4 regions of the Morganella sp. GD04133 genome follow, and region 1 is predicted to be linked to each of the others. Evidence: predicted binding sites of a transcription regulator. Region 1 holds the regulator's gene; each other region holds the start of a gene.
The links. Region 1 encodes CRP, which controls carbon source genes, mostly activating them, when cyclic AMP is high. Its sites were predicted from a motif close to ATGTGANNNNNNTCACAT; they were not measured.
Positions count from the first base shown of each region.

Region 2: the regulator CRP is predicted to act here: its motif matches at 1,981-1,998, upstream of rbsD (D-ribose pyranase).
Region 3: the regulator CRP is predicted to act here: its motif matches at 2,337-2,354, upstream of N7387_RS07465 (sugar transporter).
Region 4: the regulator CRP is predicted to act here: its motif matches at 3,130-3,147, upstream of msrB (peptide-methionine (R)-S-oxide reductase MsrB).

Region 1 is NZ_JAODZS010000024.1:18,247-22,547, reverse strand. It holds gene N7387_RS12995 (aminodeoxychorismate synthase component II) at 1-218, shown strand, start outside; gene N7387_RS12990 (aspartate aminotransferase family protein) at 331-1,551, shown strand; gene crp (cAMP-activated global transcriptional regulator CRP) at 1,620-2,252, opposite strand; gene N7387_RS12980 (OsmC family protein) at 2,556-2,963, shown strand; gene N7387_RS12975 (phosphoribulokinase) at 3,027-3,902, opposite strand; gene N7387_RS12970 (YheU family protein) at 3,924-4,142, opposite strand; gene N7387_RS12965 (hydrolase) at 4,139-4,301, opposite strand, start outside.
Region 2 is NZ_JAODZS010000022.1:6,030-10,330, reverse strand. It holds gene ravA (ATPase RavA) at 1-998, opposite strand, end outside; gene N7387_RS12070 (lytic polysaccharide monooxygenase) at 1,144-1,719, opposite strand; gene rbsD (D-ribose pyranase) at 2,079-2,498, shown strand; gene rbsA (ribose ABC transporter ATP-binding protein RbsA) at 2,506-4,011, shown strand; gene rbsC (ribose ABC transporter permease) at 4,015-4,301, shown strand, end outside.
Region 3 is NZ_JAODZS010000012.1:36,343-40,643, reverse strand. It holds gene dsbB (disulfide bond formation protein DsbB) at 1-245, shown strand, start outside; gene N7387_RS07475 (DUF333 domain-containing protein) at 300-605, opposite strand; gene N7387_RS07470 (SMR family transporter) at 635-967, opposite strand; gene N7387_RS07465 (sugar transporter) at 1,065-2,285, opposite strand; gene N7387_RS07460 (hypothetical protein) at 2,395-2,838, opposite strand; gene N7387_RS07455 (ATP-binding cassette domain-containing protein) at 3,194-4,301, shown strand, end outside.
Region 4 is NZ_JAODZS010000012.1:52,322-56,622, reverse strand. It holds gene sppA (signal peptide peptidase SppA) at 1-404, shown strand, start outside; gene ansA (asparaginase) at 510-1,529, shown strand; gene pncA (bifunctional nicotinamidase/pyrazinamidase) at 1,540-2,178, shown strand; gene N7387_RS07540 (DUF1315 family protein) at 2,221-2,496, opposite strand; gene msrB (peptide-methionine (R)-S-oxide reductase MsrB) at 2,600-3,013, opposite strand; gene gapA (glyceraldehyde-3-phosphate dehydrogenase) at 3,343-4,301, shown strand, end outside.

The DNA.
Region 1 (4,301 bases):
GTCCGCTGACCGTCACCCGCTATCACTCGCTGGTGATTGCCCCGGAAACATTACCGGCTTCGTTTGAGGTTACCGCATGGAGCCTGCATGACGGTAATGTGGATGAAATCATGGGGATCCGCCATAAAACGCTGCCGATTGAAGGTGTGCAGTTCCATCCGGAAAGTATTCTCAGTGAGCAGGGGCATGAACTCCTGAATAATTTCCTGAAATACTAATCAGTTATCGCTTATTTTATCCCCGGTTCTGTTTTTTCATTCGTTTTGATTTGATTTTTTATTCATATTTGGTGATTATATTTTCACTTGTGGATAGATCAGGTAAGGAACGATGACAAAACAGAATGCGGTTACGCGCGGCACTTATGATGAAGTAATGCTGCCAATTTATGCACCGGCTGATTTTATTCCTGTCAGAGGACAGGGAAGCCGGGTGTGGGATCAGAATGGCACCGAATATGTTGATTTCGCCGGGGGGATTGCCGTGCTGGCGCTGGGTCATTGTCATCCGGCACTGGTCGCGGCACTGAAAACCCAGAGCGAGTCGCTCTGGCATGTCAGCAATATTTTTACCAATGAACCGGCGCTGACACTGGCGCAGAAGCTGATAAACCACACGTTCGCGGAACGGGTTTTCTTTGCCAACTCCGGCGCGGAGGCGAATGAAGCCGCATTCAAACTGGCGCGCCATTATGCACTGACCCGTCATCATCCTTATAAAACCAAAATTATCGCTTTTCATCACGGTTTTCACGGCCGGACACTCTTTACCGTTTCTGTCGGCGGTCAGCCGAAATATGCCGATGGCTTCGGGCCGAAACCGGCGGATATTATTCATGTGCCTTTTAACGACCTCGATGCTGTCAAAGCGGTGATGGACGATCACACCTGTGCCGTGGTGCTGGAACCCATTCAGGGTGAGGGGGGGATCACGCCTGCCACTCCTGCTTTTATGCAGGGAGTACGTGACCTGTGTGATAAACATCAGGCATTGCTGGTCTTTGATGAAGTGCAAAGCGGGATGGGGCGCAGCGGAAAACTGTTTGCCTATATGGATTATGGCATTGAGCCGGACATCCTGACTACGGCGAAAGCGCTGGGCGGCGGTTTTCCGATCAGTGCCATGCTGACAAAACAGGACATTGCGCAGGTGATGGTGCCCGGTACACACGGCACAACCTACGGCGGTAACCCGCTGGCCTGTGCGGTCGGCAATGCGGCCTTTGATCTGATCAACGACCCGGCACTGCTGGCGGGTGTGAATGAGCGCCATCAGTGGTTTGCGGATGCACTGCAATCCCTGAACAGCACATTTGGCGCGTTTGCGGAGATCCGCGGGAAAGGGCTGCTGATTGGTGCCGAACTGGCGGGTATCTACCGTGATCAATCAAAAACACTGCTGGGACTGGCGGCTAAAAACGGTCTGATGCTGCTTAACGCCGGAACCAATGTGCTGCGTTTCACGCCATCGCTGATTATTGAAAAAGCGGATGTGGATGAAGGGATGAAACGGCTGGCAAAAACCCTGAATGATTTCCGGGAAATGCAGTAAAACGGCGGAATTCAGAAATAAAAAAACAGGCGCAATTGCGCCTGTTTTGGTGATAAAGGCCGTCCGGATTAACGGGTGCCGTATACCACGATGGTTTTACCGTGTGCGGAGATCAGGTTCTGATCTTCCAGCATCTTCAGAATACGGCCGACCGTTTCGCGGGAACATCCCACAATCTGGCCGATTTCCTGACGGGTAATTTTGATTTGCATACCGTCCGGATGTGTCATGGCATCCGGTTGTTTTGCCAGGTTGAGTAATGTCTGGGCGATGCGGCCTGTCACATCAAGGAATGCAAGGTTTCCGACCTTTTCTGATGTGGTTTGCAGGCGGCTTGCCATCTGCGCGGAAAGGCGCATAAGGATATCCGGGTTAACCTGGATAAGCTGGCGGAACTTTTTGTACGAGATTTCTGCAACTTCGCAGGCGCTTTTTGCCCGTACCCACGCTGTACGTTCCTGTCCTTCCTCAAATAATCCGAGTTCACCGATGAAATCACCCTGGTTGAGATAGGATAAAATCATCTCTTTGCCTTCTTCATCTTTGATCAGCACCGCAACAGAACCTTTTACAATGTAGTAGAGTGTTTCTGCCTTTTCGCCCTGATGAATAAGCGTGCTTTTGGATGGATATTTGTGGATATGGCAGTGAGACAAAAACCATTCAAGCGTGGGGTCTGTTTGTGGCTTGCCGAGAACCATTCGCGTTATCCTCTGTTGTTAGTTATTGCAAACCGTTGTTTACGCTCTGCAATTATATAAAGTCTTAGCTTATCATATTAACTTGCTGAATTTCCGGCAAGTTAGTTTATTAAAATAGTATAATAATCCTCACGGAAAGATATTGATCTTAGCCATAGATAAATCCTTGCCGTGTTTTTAGCACAGGAAAACCGTCCTGTCTTCCACTGTCTCGCTTCAGCATAATAAACTATGAGAGAGATTGCCAGCCCGTGAATGAAAGGGTAGTCTGTCGTGAATTATATTGATGATGAGGGTATAAAAATGGAAGCGCGTGTAAAGTGGGTTGAGAACATGACTTTCTTAGGGGAATCCGCGTCAGGACACCAGATTACAATGGACGGTAATGCCGGTGAAAAAGCCCCGAACCCGATGGAGATGGTACTGATGGCAACCGGCGGCTGCAGCGCCATTGATGTTGTCTCTATTTTGCAAAAAGGCCGTAATCAAGTCATTGATTGTGATGTAAAACTCACCGCTGAACGTCGTGAAACCGCGCCGCGTTTATTCACTCATATCAATCTGCATTTTATTGTGACCGGGCGTGACCTGACTGAAAATGTTGTCGGACGTGCTGTGCAATTATCCGCTGAGAAATATTGCTCTGTTTCATTAATGTTAGGCGAAAGTGTTAAAATTACACATAGCTTCGACGTAAAAAATATTGAATGATTTTTTGAAATATTATTTTTATTTTTGAACACTAACCGGGTAATACATTATTACCCGGTTTTTTTATCGCTTGTTTATTTGTTTTCCCTGCAATAATTGCTCTGCCAGCGGCGCCATTATTAATTCCATCGCCAGCCCTAATTTTCCGCCGGGCACGACAATGGTATTTGAGGCGGAAATAAAGGAGCCCTGAAGCATGGATAACAAATAGGGGAAATCGATTTTTTTCAGGCCGCGGAAGCGGATCACGGTAAAGCTCTCATCCTGTGACGGAATGGATTTGGCCGAGAACGGGTTGGAGGTATCCACCGTCGGCACCCGCTGGAAATTAATGTGGGTGCGGGAAAACTGCGGGGTGATATAGCGGATGTAATCATCCATCGAACGCACGACAGAATCCATGACCGCTTCCCGTGAATGACCGCGATCGTTCGTGTCACGGACCAGCTTTTGTATCCACTCCAGATTGACTATCGGTACCACACCGACCAGCAAATCCACATGACCGGCAATATTATGTTCCGGCGTGACCACGCCGCCGTGCAATCCCTCATAGAAAAGTACGTCTGTCCCGGCAGGCAGTGCCTCACGCGGGGTGAAGGTGCCGGGCAGCTGGTTATAGGGCACGGCTTCATCATAGGTATGCAGGTATTTGCGGCGCTCGCCGCTGCCGTTCCCGCTGTACTGGCGGAATGTGCTTTCGAGCAGACCAAAATCGTTGGCTTCGGGCCCGAAATAGCTGATATGACGCCCCTGTTCGCGGGCCTTACGAATGGCGGCATCCATTTCCGGCCGCGTGTAACGGTGGAAACTGTCGCCTTCAATAATGGCGGGAACCGCATCCAGTTGCTGGAAGATCTTACGGAATGCCTGACTGGTGGTCGTGGTACCGGCTCCGCTGGAGCCGGTAACGGCGATAATCGGGTGGGTCCGTGACATGCGGTGTTTCCTCCGGCTGAATCAGCCGCGGAATTGTGCCGACGGCATGATGTTGAGTGTTTCGTGTAATTCCGACCAGACAATCACAATGTCGCCGTTTTTGAGTTGCGTGTAAAGATCCGCTACTTTATCACTGAGTGATTTTTCATGTTCGCCGTAGTCAGTACCTTCACGCAGCACCACACTTTCCAGGATACTTTCCAGTGTTTCCGGCGCGATATCCTGCCAGGGAATAATCATGGTGTCTCCTTTGCGGCCAGATGCGGTGCAAGCCATTCCGGAATGCGCTCCTCCAGCCATAAACGCGGACGGCGCCAGCTGCCGGTCACAAAACCGACATGGCCGCCGTGCTCGGTCATCTGATATTCCACACACGGGGGTAATTGTGACAGATCCGGC
Region 2 (4,301 bases), on a different contig from region 1:
CTGAAGGCATCACGCTGTTGCTGAGTCTGCGTTTCCAGGAGCCATTCCTGATAGTATTTTTCCAGTTTCAGTAACAGGCTGCGCTGCTGATAGGCCTGCTCACACATCAGTTGTGTCAGCAGTTGCGGAACGGATTTCAGTGAGGCGGAATCATGCCACAGGCAATCTTTCAGCAAAATCAGATCAAGAGGCGTGATACTGCTGTGGTCGTTAAAAAACGCACTGGCCTGTAACAGCCGCAGTGCCTTTTTCCAGCGCCGGTCTGAGATATACGGCGCGTTATCCAGCCGCTCAATCTGCTGACGCAACTGATAAATCAGTTCAAATATCTGATCGGTCAGCACAACACGGTCAATCTCTTCCTGCCACTGATGATATTCCTCATCGGTTACCTGCAGATGCGCGGGGATCTGTTCATCCGATGCCCCCGGTGTGCTGATGAGCATGGCGCGGAAGCTCTGTTTTTCCTGTAATTTATCCAGCCATAAGCGGATCAGCATCCGGTCATAGAGGGCTTCCAGGCTGCTGTCGTTATCCGGCAGTTCGTTGGAGGCGGCCACCAGCAGTCGCATCGGAATAGGGCTTTCGCTGTCGCCGTTGCGGTATTTGCGTTCGTTAATCGCTGTCAGCAGGGTATTGAGGATAGCGGGACCCGCTTTCCAGATTTCGTCGAGAAACACGATTTCCGCATCCGGCAGGTATCCCTGCGTGATGCGCTGATACTTCCCTTCATCTTTCAGTGCCGCAATCGAGAGCGGGCCGAAGATCTCCTCCGGGGTGGAGAAGCGGGTCATCAGATACTCAAAGGCACGGGCGTCACTGAAAACCAGTTTCATCCGCCGTGCAATCATACTTTTGGCAATTCCCGGCGGGCCGAGCAGAAAAACACTTTCCCCGCTGAGGGTGGCCAGTAAGCAGAGCCGGATGGCGTGCTGTCGTTCATACAGCCCGGATTCCAGATGTCGGCTCAGCCGGGCGATACGTTCAGAACGTTGCATGGGACTCCCGTGAATTTACTGATGCAGTTTCTGCGTTTATAAACTAAAAAAGCTACCGCGTTTACTGCGTAAAATCACGTTTCTTCTGTTTTTCGATTTTTTTATGGTAAAAAGTTGCCGGTATATATCCCGGCAGCTGATGTGATTAGTTAAAATCGGCGTCAATAACCTGGTAAAAACTGTTAGGGGTATCGGCTATTTCCCATACGGTATAAATGATTTGATAGCCCTTTCGTTCCGGTACTTCACACTGATGAGTTACGGTATATGGCGGAACACTGCCATGGTCTTCAAAATAACAGAATGGTTCAGATTCAAACGCTTCTCTGTTTAGTGGTACCTCCTGGTTCCAGTCTGGTTTTGTTATATAGTATCGCCAGTTTCTGGTTGAGTGTGCTGCGGTAATTTTCCATTCAAAATCCATTTTCCCTGGTTTTACTTTTTCTTTAACCCAAATATCGCCGATCAAATCCAGCGGAATAAAGCGTTCAATATTTCCGCTGGCAAGATGACCATCAGGCGGGGATTCTCCGCCGGGAAACCCTGAAAGCGCTTCAATACTCTGAGGTTCCCATTGTGCAGATGCGCACAATTGAGGCAGATTTTTCTTTAACTGGCAATTTGCGGCCCGGCTGGCAGGTTTGGTGACAAATCCATGAGCAAGAACGGATGCTGAAAACAGGCTGGCCAATACTGCGGTAATAATGATGTGCTTTTTCATAAACAACTCCGGTTATATGTACCAGAGCAACATAACAATATATTGATATATCCCTGAATATCAAAAGTTATCCATTCTTATTTAAATAATATACATACATATCGTATTGTTACGGTGGTGTAATATATTTAGGGTGTTATTCAGGCTGCAGACTGACGGATGACGGCGTTAACGGTTTTTTTATTTTATTTATTGAATCCATTCAGCTGTAACTCATTCAATCAGTTAGCTTTTTTATTTAACACATTCTTAAGCGAAACGTTTCGATCACCATCACACTTTTTATGGATGAATATTGAGTTTTCCGGTATTTTTCCTACCATAGTTTAAAAGCGAAACGTTTCGCTCAGGAGGATTTTATGAAGAAAGGGGCTTTACTGAACGGTGATGTTTCCGCAGTTATCGCGCGTCTGGGTCATACCGACCATATTACTGTTGCTGATGCCGGGCTGCCGATCCCGCCCGCCACACCACGTATTGATCTGGCATTAACGCAGGGTGTGCCTGATTTTATGTCGGTGTTTAAGGTCATCACGCAGGAGACGCAGGTGGAAGCCGCGCTGATGGCGGAAGATATCCAGACACATAACAGTGAGCTGCACGATGCGATCGTGGCACATCTGAAAGCGCTGGAATTACAGCAGGGTAATGTGATTCAGATTCAGTATGTAACTCATGCCTCTTTCAAGTTACAGACACAAAACAGCCGTGCCGTGATCCGGACCGGTGAGTGCACACCGTTTGCCAATGTGATGCTGTTCTCCGGCGTGACATTCTGAGGTGTCTATGGAACCGTTACTTGAACTCAAAGGTATCGATAAAGCGTTCCCGGGTGTGAAAGCGTTATCCGGTGCCGCCCTGCGGGTCTACCCCGGCAGAGTGATGGCGCTGGTCGGAGAGAACGGCGCCGGTAAATCCACCATGATGAAAGTGCTGACCGGGATCTACAAAAAAGATGCCGGTCAGATTCTGTTTCTGGGGCAGGAGCGTCAGTTTACGGGGCCGAAGTCATCGCAGGAAGCCGGTATCGGGATTATCCATCAGGAGCTGAACCTGATCCCGGAACTGACGATTGCAGAAAACATTTTTCTCGGCCGAGAATTTACCGGCCGTTTCGGCAACATTGACTGGAAAAAGATGTACGCTGAAGCGGATAAGTTACTGGCCCGTCTGAATCTATCTTACAGCAGTCACCGGCTGGTAGCGGAACTGTCCATCGGCGATCAGCAGATGGTGGAAATCGCCAAGGTGCTCAGTTTTGAGTCGAAAGTCATCATTATGGATGAACCGACAGATGCCCTGACGGACACTGAAACCGAATCGCTCTTCAGTGTGATCCGCGAACTGCGTGAGCAGGGCTGCGGGATTGTCTATATTTCTCACCGTCTGAAAGAGATTTTTGAGATTTGTGATGACGTGACAGTGTTCCGCGACGGCCAGTTTATCGGTGAAAAACCGGTATCTGACCTGACTGAGGATACCCTGATTGAAATGATGGTCGGGCGCAAGCTGGAAGATCAGTATCCGCGTCTGACTCTGCCGCGCGGCAAAGAAAAGCTGGTGGTGAAAAACCTGTGCGGTCGTGATGTGCATGATGTCAGTTTCACGCTGCATGAGAATGAAATTCTCGGCGTTTCCGGGCTGATGGGGGCCGGGCGTACCGAACTGATGAAAATCATTTACGGCGCGATGGTAAAAACCGGCGGAACGGTAGAAATGGATGGCAACGTCTGTCAGATAAACTCGCCGAAAGCCGGGCTGAATAATGGCATCGTGTATATCTCCGAAGACCGCAAACGTGATGGTCTGGTGCTGGGGATGTCAGTAAAAGAAAACATGTCTCTGACGGCGCTGCCGTATTTCAGCAGCAAAACCGGACGCCTTAATCATAAAGAAGAACATCTGACCGTCAGCGATTTTATTCAGCTGTTCAATATCAAAACCCCGGGCATGGATCAGATCATCGGGTTCTTATCCGGCGGTAATCAGCAAAAAGTGGCGATCGCCCGCGGTCTGATGACCCGGCCGAAAGTCCTCATCCTCGACGAACCGACACGCGGTGTGGATGTCGGGGCGAAGAAAGAGATTTATCAGCTGATCAACAAATTTAAACAGGAAGGCCTGAGTATCATCCTTATTTCATCGGAAATGCCGGAAGTGATGGGGATGAGTGACCGGATTCTGGTCATGCACGAAGGACGGATAAGCGGGGAGTTTGCCGCGGAAAACGTCACTCAGGAAGCATTAATGGCCGCCGCAGTCGGCAAACAATATGGCGCAGGGCAGGAGTAAGATATGCGTACAGATTCAACCCCGGCGTCAAAACGCTGGTTTTCCAAAGAATGGCTGCTTGAGCAGAAATCACTGATAGCACTGCTGATCCTGATTGTGATTGTCTCCATGATCAGCCCGAACTTTTTTACCCTGAATAACCTGTTCAATATTCTCCAGCAGACCTCTGTGAACGCCATTATGGCGGTGGGGATGACGCTGGTGATCCTGACCTCCGGGATTGACCTGTCTGTCGGCTCACTGCTGGCTCTGACCGGTGCGGTGGCGGCCTCCATGGTGGGCGCGGATGT
Region 3 (4,301 bases), on a different contig from region 1:
AGCTCTACCCGTCCCCGTTCAATACCTGTGATTTCTTTGTGAATTTCCCGGAATGGCTGCCGCTCAATACCTGGCTGCCGTCAGTGTTTGAGGCGTCCGGTGACTGTGCCGTTCAGCAGTGGGTATTCCTGAAACTGGATATGCCGCAGTGGCTTATCGGGATCTTTGCTGTGTATCTGCTTGTCAGTGCGCTGGTATTATTATCCCAGTTCATTCACCGCAAACAGCCGCGACGTCTGTTCTGATCTGACTCAGTCAATAACAGCTGCGTCATCATAACGCAGCTGTTCAAAACGCATTTATAATACCGACCCGCAACTTCCGGCAAGCAGTGACTGCTGGCGGCAGCGTTTGCCGTTGGCAAACTGACAGCCCGGAGTCTGTGCGCCGTTCAATTCGCGGATAAGTGACGGCGTTCCGCCCGCATAGCTGCAGCTGGCCCGGGCATCTTCGGTTAAATCAATTAACGGCTGCTGGTAGCGCGGGATCTGCTTTTGCTGCACCGTGTCCGGTGAACTGCTGCAACCGGCGGCAAACGCTGCCGCCGCAACAATAACACTGCACAATACCCGCCCCGGGCGGCGGAAAAAGGGAACTGATATCATGATTATGGCCTCATAGCTGCGGACGCAGCTCAGTGAACACTGCTTTTCGAGAATAAATTTATCACTAATACACCCGCAATAATGAGAGCCATCCCGATAACTGCGGGTAAATCCAGTTTCTGGTGATAGATAAAATAAGCGGCGGCAGAGACAATCACAATACCCAACCCGGACCAGATAGCATACGCAATCCCCAGCGGCATCATCCGCACCACCTGAGACAGCGCCCAGAACGACACACAATAGCCGATCACCACCACGACCGACGGTATCAGCCGGGTAAAACCGTCCGCCGCCCGTAACATTGAGGTCGCCACCACTTCCGCGCCCACGGCCAGCGTCAGCCACAATAAACCATTCATAAATCACCCGTTCATATCGTTATCAGCCAGTAAGGCGGATATTATAAAGAAATCAGAAAAAAAATCCCGCAGCGAAACGGTGCGGGATAGGATTAATTTATGACGGATTATGCGAGGTAATACGGCTCTCCGCTTTCGGCCTTTGTATAAACAACGTCCGGTAACGGCTGAAAACAAACAGTGAGATAATCACACCCGCCACCGCAAATACCGCCCCGGCATAGCCTATCTGTTCCATTCCCATATGAATAATCACCTGATTACCGAGCAGTGCTCCGCCACCGATACCGATATTAAAAATGCCGGAATAAACAGACATCGCCAGATCGGTGGCATCCGGTGATAAATCAATCACTTTGACCTGTAACCCCAGCGCAGTACACATCATACCGATCCCCCAGACAACCCCGAGGATAATCAGCGCGGTATCGGTCACGCGGCTGGTCAGCAGCAGCATCAGGCACACTGTCAGTAATGTTATCGCCGCAGGCAGAAACAGCAGCGGCAGCCGGGTGTTGTAACGGCTGAAAATCACACTGCCGATGATCCCCGCAGCACCGAAAATCAGCAGAAACAGCGTGGCGAAATCCTGTGATTTCCCGGCAACGGTCTGCACAAACGGCTCAATATAGTTATAAGCCGTGAAATGCCCGGTGACCACAATCGCGGTCAGCACAAAAATCCCCACTAACGCAGGCCGTCTGAACAGAACCGGAATACTTTTCAGGGAGCCGGAATGCTCACTCGGCAGCAGCGGAAGAAAACGCGCCATTGCCGCCATGGTGATCAGCGCCAGGCCACCGATACAGAAGAACGTCATCCGCCAGCCGACCCACTGCCCGATAACACGGCCTATCGGCAGCCCCAGCACGGTTGCCAGCGCTGTCCCGGTCGCCAGCAGTCCCAGTGCCTGGGATTTTTTACCGGGCGGTGCCACTCTGACAGCCAGAGACGCCGTGATCGACCAGAATACCGCATGCGCCAGCGCCACACCGATCCGGCTGATCACCAGCACATCAAAACGTTGTGCCAACCCGGACACGATGTGACTAACCACAAACACAGTAAACAGCCAGAGCAGCAATTTGCGCCGCTCAATACGCGCCGTCAGCAGCATCAGCGGCAGCGACGTCAATGCCACCACCCAGGCATAAATGGTGATTATCAGTCCGGTCTCGGCGGGCTGCATTGCAAAGCCCGCCGAGATATCACTCAGCAGCGCAACCGGAATAAACTCAGTGGTATTAAATACAAATGCCGCCACCGCAAGTACCATCACCCGCAACCAGGCTTGATTTCGTGACAGGGCTTCAGTCATTATGGTCCCCCGTAAAGAAAAGCTGTATCGATACAGCTTTTGAGCAGAAAAGTGTGACCATGGTAACACATGGGATTATCACGGGAAGTACGGGAACCGGATTACCGCATTATAATGCACGTTTTGACTGTGCCGGAATGGCGTCAAAAATCGCTTTCAACTGTTCTTTTTTCAGTGTCGGCCCGACAATACGGACACGGCGGCTGTTTGCCGGATGATAGCTCAGGATATAAGAATCCGCGGAGAAAGAGACCATTAACGCTTTCAGCCCCTTCACTTCCTGCAGGGAAAAATGACCGCCGTCAAACGGCATAGAGACCACTTTACCGACCGCAATTTTGGACGTCAGTTTATCACCGTACACTTTAATTACCGGGAACTGCGCGATATAGACATACACCGTCAGGCCCAGCGCGGCAGCCACGCCCGGCATCCGTGTCTGGAATAAGTACGCCAGTGCGATATAAAGCACAATAACCACAAAGAATGTAATGATACAGGTGATAATTCTGCGTTTCTGATCAACCTGATATACCGTTTCTGCTGAACTCATAACCCATCCTGTTGCTGAATTTCCGCTGCCGGAAAATAAAAAATATCAAGGCCGGACAGAATAACGAAAATACCGGCGATTGACAGTAACATTCCGTGAAAAAATCATTCCTGCGTACTCTGCGGAAATCCCGGAAACCGGGGGTTTACAACTCTGCTTTTATTTGACACCATTGCCGCAGTTCATTTCCCCTGAGGATGTCTGCCGACATGATTTAATTGCCTGAATCCCATTGCTGTATCATCCGCATTTTTACGAATGCGCTGTTTTGATATCGGGCAGGCAGCTATCCTCATCATCGTTTTCTTTTTTATCCGGCATATCCGCCTGCCCCTGTTTATTCAGGAGCTTTTGTATGTCCGTACAATGCCATTTTTCTCACTTATCAGTGACATTTAACGATATTCCGCTGTTTGACAACATCAGCGGCACATTAACCCGTCAGGTTCAGGGGCTGACCGGTCATAACGGGCGCGGCAAATCCGTACTGATGTCGCTGCTCGCGCAGCAACGGCACCCGGCAACCGGCACGGTCAGCTGGCAGGTACCGTTTTATTACGTACCGCAGCTGACCCGCCTTTCCGGCATCACACTGGCAGATGCGCTCGGAACCGCAGAAATTCAGGCTGCACTGCGCCGCACAGAGGACGGCACTGCCACCGCAGAGGATTATGATTTTCTGGCGGACAAATGGGATATGCCGCGACAGCAGCAATCCCTGCTGGAAAGCGCACAACTGGCACATCTCCCGGTGGAGACCCTCTGCACAAACCTGAGCGGCGGTGAGCAAACCCGGCTGGCACTCTGCCGCGCCTTTTTGCAGCCGCACGCCTTCCTGTTACTCGATGAACCCGGAAACCATCTGGATGCCGCCGGACGCGGCTGGCTGAGTGAGCAACTGCGGAATCACCCGGCCGGCGCACTGGTGATCAGCCACGATCGCCGTTTGCTCGACACCATGCAGCGGATTTTTGAACTCACGCCGTCCGCACTGGACGAGTACGGCGGCAATTACACCCATTATGCGGAGCAGAAAGCCTTTCAGCTCAGCGCATTACAGAGTGAGGAGAAGCAGTTACAATCGCAGCTGAACAGAGAAAAAACGGCGTTGCAGCGCGCACTGGAAAAGAAAGCACAGCGCCGCCGTCAGGGTGAGAAAGTGCGTTCATCCGGCTCCTCCTCTGCGCTGCTGCTGGATATGAAAAAGAATAAAGCGGAGAAGCAGCAATCAAAAATAACCGGTCGTCATGAGCGTGTTATGACTCAGCTGGACAGTCAGCGCCGGGAAGTGAATGAGAAAATACAGCATATCACCCCGCAAATGCTGGCTTTTAATTATACCGGAGAGCAAAAACGGGTGCGAATTAACGCCCGTGATCTGCTTTTACCGTTTGGTACGCAAGAGCCGCTGTCACTGACCATTTCCGGTGGTGAGCACTGGCATATTGCCGGGCGCAACGGCT
Region 4 (4,301 bases), on a different contig from region 1:
AAAACGGGTACCGTAATTTTATTAACCTCGTTGCCAAATCCCGCCACAAAACACCGGAAGAAGTGGATAAAATTGCCCAGGGCCGTGTCTGGGTCGGTATTGACGCCAAAGCGAATGGTCTGGTCGATAAACTCGGCGACTTTGATGATGCGGTTGCCAAAGCAGCAGAACTGGCCTCTGTGGAACAGCCGGTACTGAACTGGATGCAGCCGGAAATGTCGTTCATTGACAGACTGCTCGCGGAAACAGCCGGAAATGTGAAGGTGACACTGCCTTCATCATTGCAGGGGCTGATCCCGGCACCGGTCGGCGCACAGCTGACACAACAGGCATCCTTTATGAAAATGCTGACGGATCCGCAGTACCGTTATGCATTCTGCTTAAATTGCACCAATATTCAGTAAGTTTTATTCTCAGCTGACAAAAGCCTGTTCGTGACGAACAGGCTTTTTTTTATTTCTGAAGCCCCTATAATTTCCTTCCCTGTACTCATTGTTAAGAGCAGTAACATGCAAAAGAAATCCATTTATGTGGTCTATACCGGCGGGACTATCGGTATGCAGCATTCGGCACAGGGCTATATCCCTGTTTCCGGCCATCTTCAGCGCCAGGTTGCCAAAATGCCGGAGTTCTTCCGTCCGGAGATGCCGGATTTCACCATCACCGAGCACCAGCCGCTGATTGATTCATCTGATATGACGCCGGATGACTGGCAGTGTATCGCGGATGATATCAGCGCCCAGTATGACCACTATGATGGTTTCGTGATCCTGCACGGTACGGATACCATGGCATTCACCGCATCGGCACTCTCCTTTATGTTTGAGAACCTGACCAAGCCGGTAATTGTGACAGGGTCACAAATTCCGCTTGAAGCACTGCGATCCGATGGTCAGATCAACCTGCTGAATGCCCTGTACCTGGCGGCGAATTATCCGGTCAATGAAGTGGGATTGTTCTTCAATAACCGTTTATACCGGGGCAACCGTACCGTCAAAGCCCATGCTGACGGCTTTGCGGCCTTTACCTCCCCGAATTACCCGCCGCTGATGGAAGCGGGGATTAATATCCGCAATCTCAATACGCACCCGCTGCTGCAAAGCACTGCACCTTTCACGCTGCATAACATCACCCCGCAGCCCATCGGGGTGGTAACGGTATATCCGGGCCTGTCGGTGGATGTGGTGAACAACATTCTGCAGCAGCCGGTCAAAGCGCTGATTATCCGCTCTTACGGCGTGGGTAATGCCCCGCAGCACCCGAAACTGCTCACCGCCCTGCGGGAAGCCACAGAGCGCGGTATCATTGTGATCAACCTGACGCAATGTATTTCAGGGCGCGTCAATATGGGCGGTTATGCCACCGGTCATGCGCTGGCAGAAGCCGGGGTGATCAGCGGCTTTGATATGACCTTCGAGGCGGCACTGACCAAGCTGCATTATCTGCTCAGCCAGGATTACACCAGCGATGAGATCCGTATTCTCATGCAGCAGGATCTGCGCGGAGAACTGAGCTATAACGACAACTGAGGAGTCGGCAATGAAACCGGCACTGCTTCTGGTGGATATCCAGAATGATTTTTGTCAGGGCGGCAGCCTGGCTGTCCGCGACAGTGATGCGGTGATCCGCACAGCAAACCGGATGATAGCCTGTTGTCAGCAACAGAATATTCCGGTGATCGCCAGTCAGGACTGGCATCCGGCAGCGCATCTGAGCTTTGCGGTTAATTCAGGGACAGTGATTGGTGAATGCGGTGAGCTGAACAGACTGCCGCAGATCTGGTGGCCGGTGCATTGTGTACAAAACACACCGGGAGCGGATTTTCACCCGGAGCTCAACAAACAGGCCATCACCCATATCATTTATAAGGGTGAAAATCCGGAAGTGGACAGTTACAGCGCATTTTATGATAACGACCGCCGGGAGCCGACCGCCCTGCTGCCACTGCTGACAAAACGGCAGATCACGCATCTCGCGGTTCTTGGGATCGCCACCGACTACTGTGTGAAATTTACGGTGCTGGATGCCCTGGCGGAAGGTTTTGCCGTCACTGTGATCACAGATGGCTGCCGGGGCGTTAATTTACAGCCGGATGACAGCCTCACTGCCTTTGCGGAGATGGAAAACGCCGGGGCGGTATTGCAGGCTGCCGTTCAGTTCTGCGGCGAAAACGAATAGCAAAAATCACAACGGGACAGTCAATACTGTCCCGTTTTATATTCAGTCCTGCGGTCTCAGTGTCGCCAGGTGAGTGTCGGTAAACAGCGCTTTCAGTTCCTGCTTACTTTTCAGACTGATTTCCCCGTCAGTCCCCACTGTCATATGTGCCGGATCCGCATTATGGCGGGACTGCCATAACATCACCAGCTGCAGACTGCTGCTTTTCTGGGATTCCGTCAGCGGTACACCATCGGCCCATTTACCCAGTTCGACGGCGGTCACCAGACGCCCGTAGACTTCCGGCGTCATGGCGGACAATAAATCATCAATTTCCATACAGTTCCTTCCCCGAAAGCCTCTGATTTCACGTTTTGATCACATCAGAAGCTGAATCGTTTTTTCTATCGTTATACAAATGTTAAATTTCAATATAACCAAACTAACCGATTGTTATTGCTTTTGTTTTTTCATCTTCAAAACTCAGTGATGCTGAGTTAATGCAATAGCGCTGCCCTGTCGGCGCTGGCCCGTCAGGAAAAACATGCCCCAGATGCGCATTACAATGACCGCAGCGGGTCTCAATACGATGCATGCCATGAGAGGTATCGTCAATATACCGGATCGCACTTTTGCTGACCGGTTCATAAAAACTCGGCCATCCGCAGCCGGCATCAAATTTGGCATCCGAATAAAAAAGCGGAGAACCACAACAAATACAACGATATAGCCCCTGTTTCTCATTATAGAGCAGGCGGCCGGTAAACGGGTGCTCAGTTCCCGCTTCCTGTGTGACATAGTGCTGAATCTCTGTCAGCTCAGCAGGTGTATCCCGCTTTTTATCAGTCCCGGACATAGCTGAATCCTTATCATTATTGTGCAGGGTCAGTCAGACTACAGAACAACAAAAAATTAACATCAAATGACCGGATGTTATTCTAAACTTGTCATGTCAGCATTGACACTACTTATTTGTGACATGTTTCACATTTATACCCCATACACGCTGTCTTTATTCCGGTAAGTCCCGATAATAGCGGCGACAAATTTACTGAAAGTGGCGATTTGTTGAGCAGATTAAATGTTAAATGACATTAATTGACACGATTCCGCTTGACGGCTGGCAAGGTTTTGGTAACTTTAGTAGCAACTTTAATTCACTAACAAATAGCTGGTGGTAATACTATGACTATCAAAGTAGGTATTAATGGTTTTGGTCGTATCGGCCGTATCGTATTCCGTGCTGCACAAGAGCGTTCAGATATCGAAATCGTTGCAATCAACGACCTGCTCGATGCGGATTACATGGCATACATGCTGAAGTACGACTCAACTCACGGCCGTTTTAACGGTACCGTTGAAGTGAAAGATGGCCATCTGGTTGTTAATGGTAAAACTATCCGCGTTACCGCCGAGCGTGACCCTGCAAACCTGAAGTGGAACGAAGCCGGTGTTGATGTTGTTGCTGAAGCAACCGGTCTGTTCCTGACTGACGAAACTGCACGTAAACACATCCAGGCAGGCGCGAAGAAAGTTGTTCTGACCGGTCCTTCCAAAGATGCGACCCCGATGTTTGTTATGGGTGTTAACCACAAAGATTACGCGGGCCAGGAAATCGTTTCTAACGCATCCTGTACCACTAACTGCCTGGCACCACTGGCAAAAGTCATCAACGACAAATTCGGTATCGTTGAAGGTCTGATGACCACTGTTCACGCCACCACTGCCACCCAGAAAACAGTTGACGGTCCTTCACACAAAGACTGGCGCGGCGGCCGCGGTGCATCCCAGAACATCATCCCGTCTTCTACCGGCGCAGCAAAAGCAGTGGGCAAAGTTATCCCTGCACTGAACGGTAAACTGACCGGTATGTCTTTCCGTGTTCCTACTCCTAACGTCTCTGTTGTTGACCTGACTGTCCGTCTGGAAAAAGCAGCAACTTACGCTGAAATCTGTGAAGCTATCAAAGCGGCAGCAGCAGGAGAGCTGAAAGGCGTCATGGGTTACACCGAAGATGACGTGGTTTCCACTGACTTCAACGGCGAAGTACTGACTTCTGTGTTCGATGCCAAAGCCGGTATCGCGCTGAACGACAACTTTGTGAAACTGGTTTCATGGTATGACAACGAAACCGGTTATTCTCA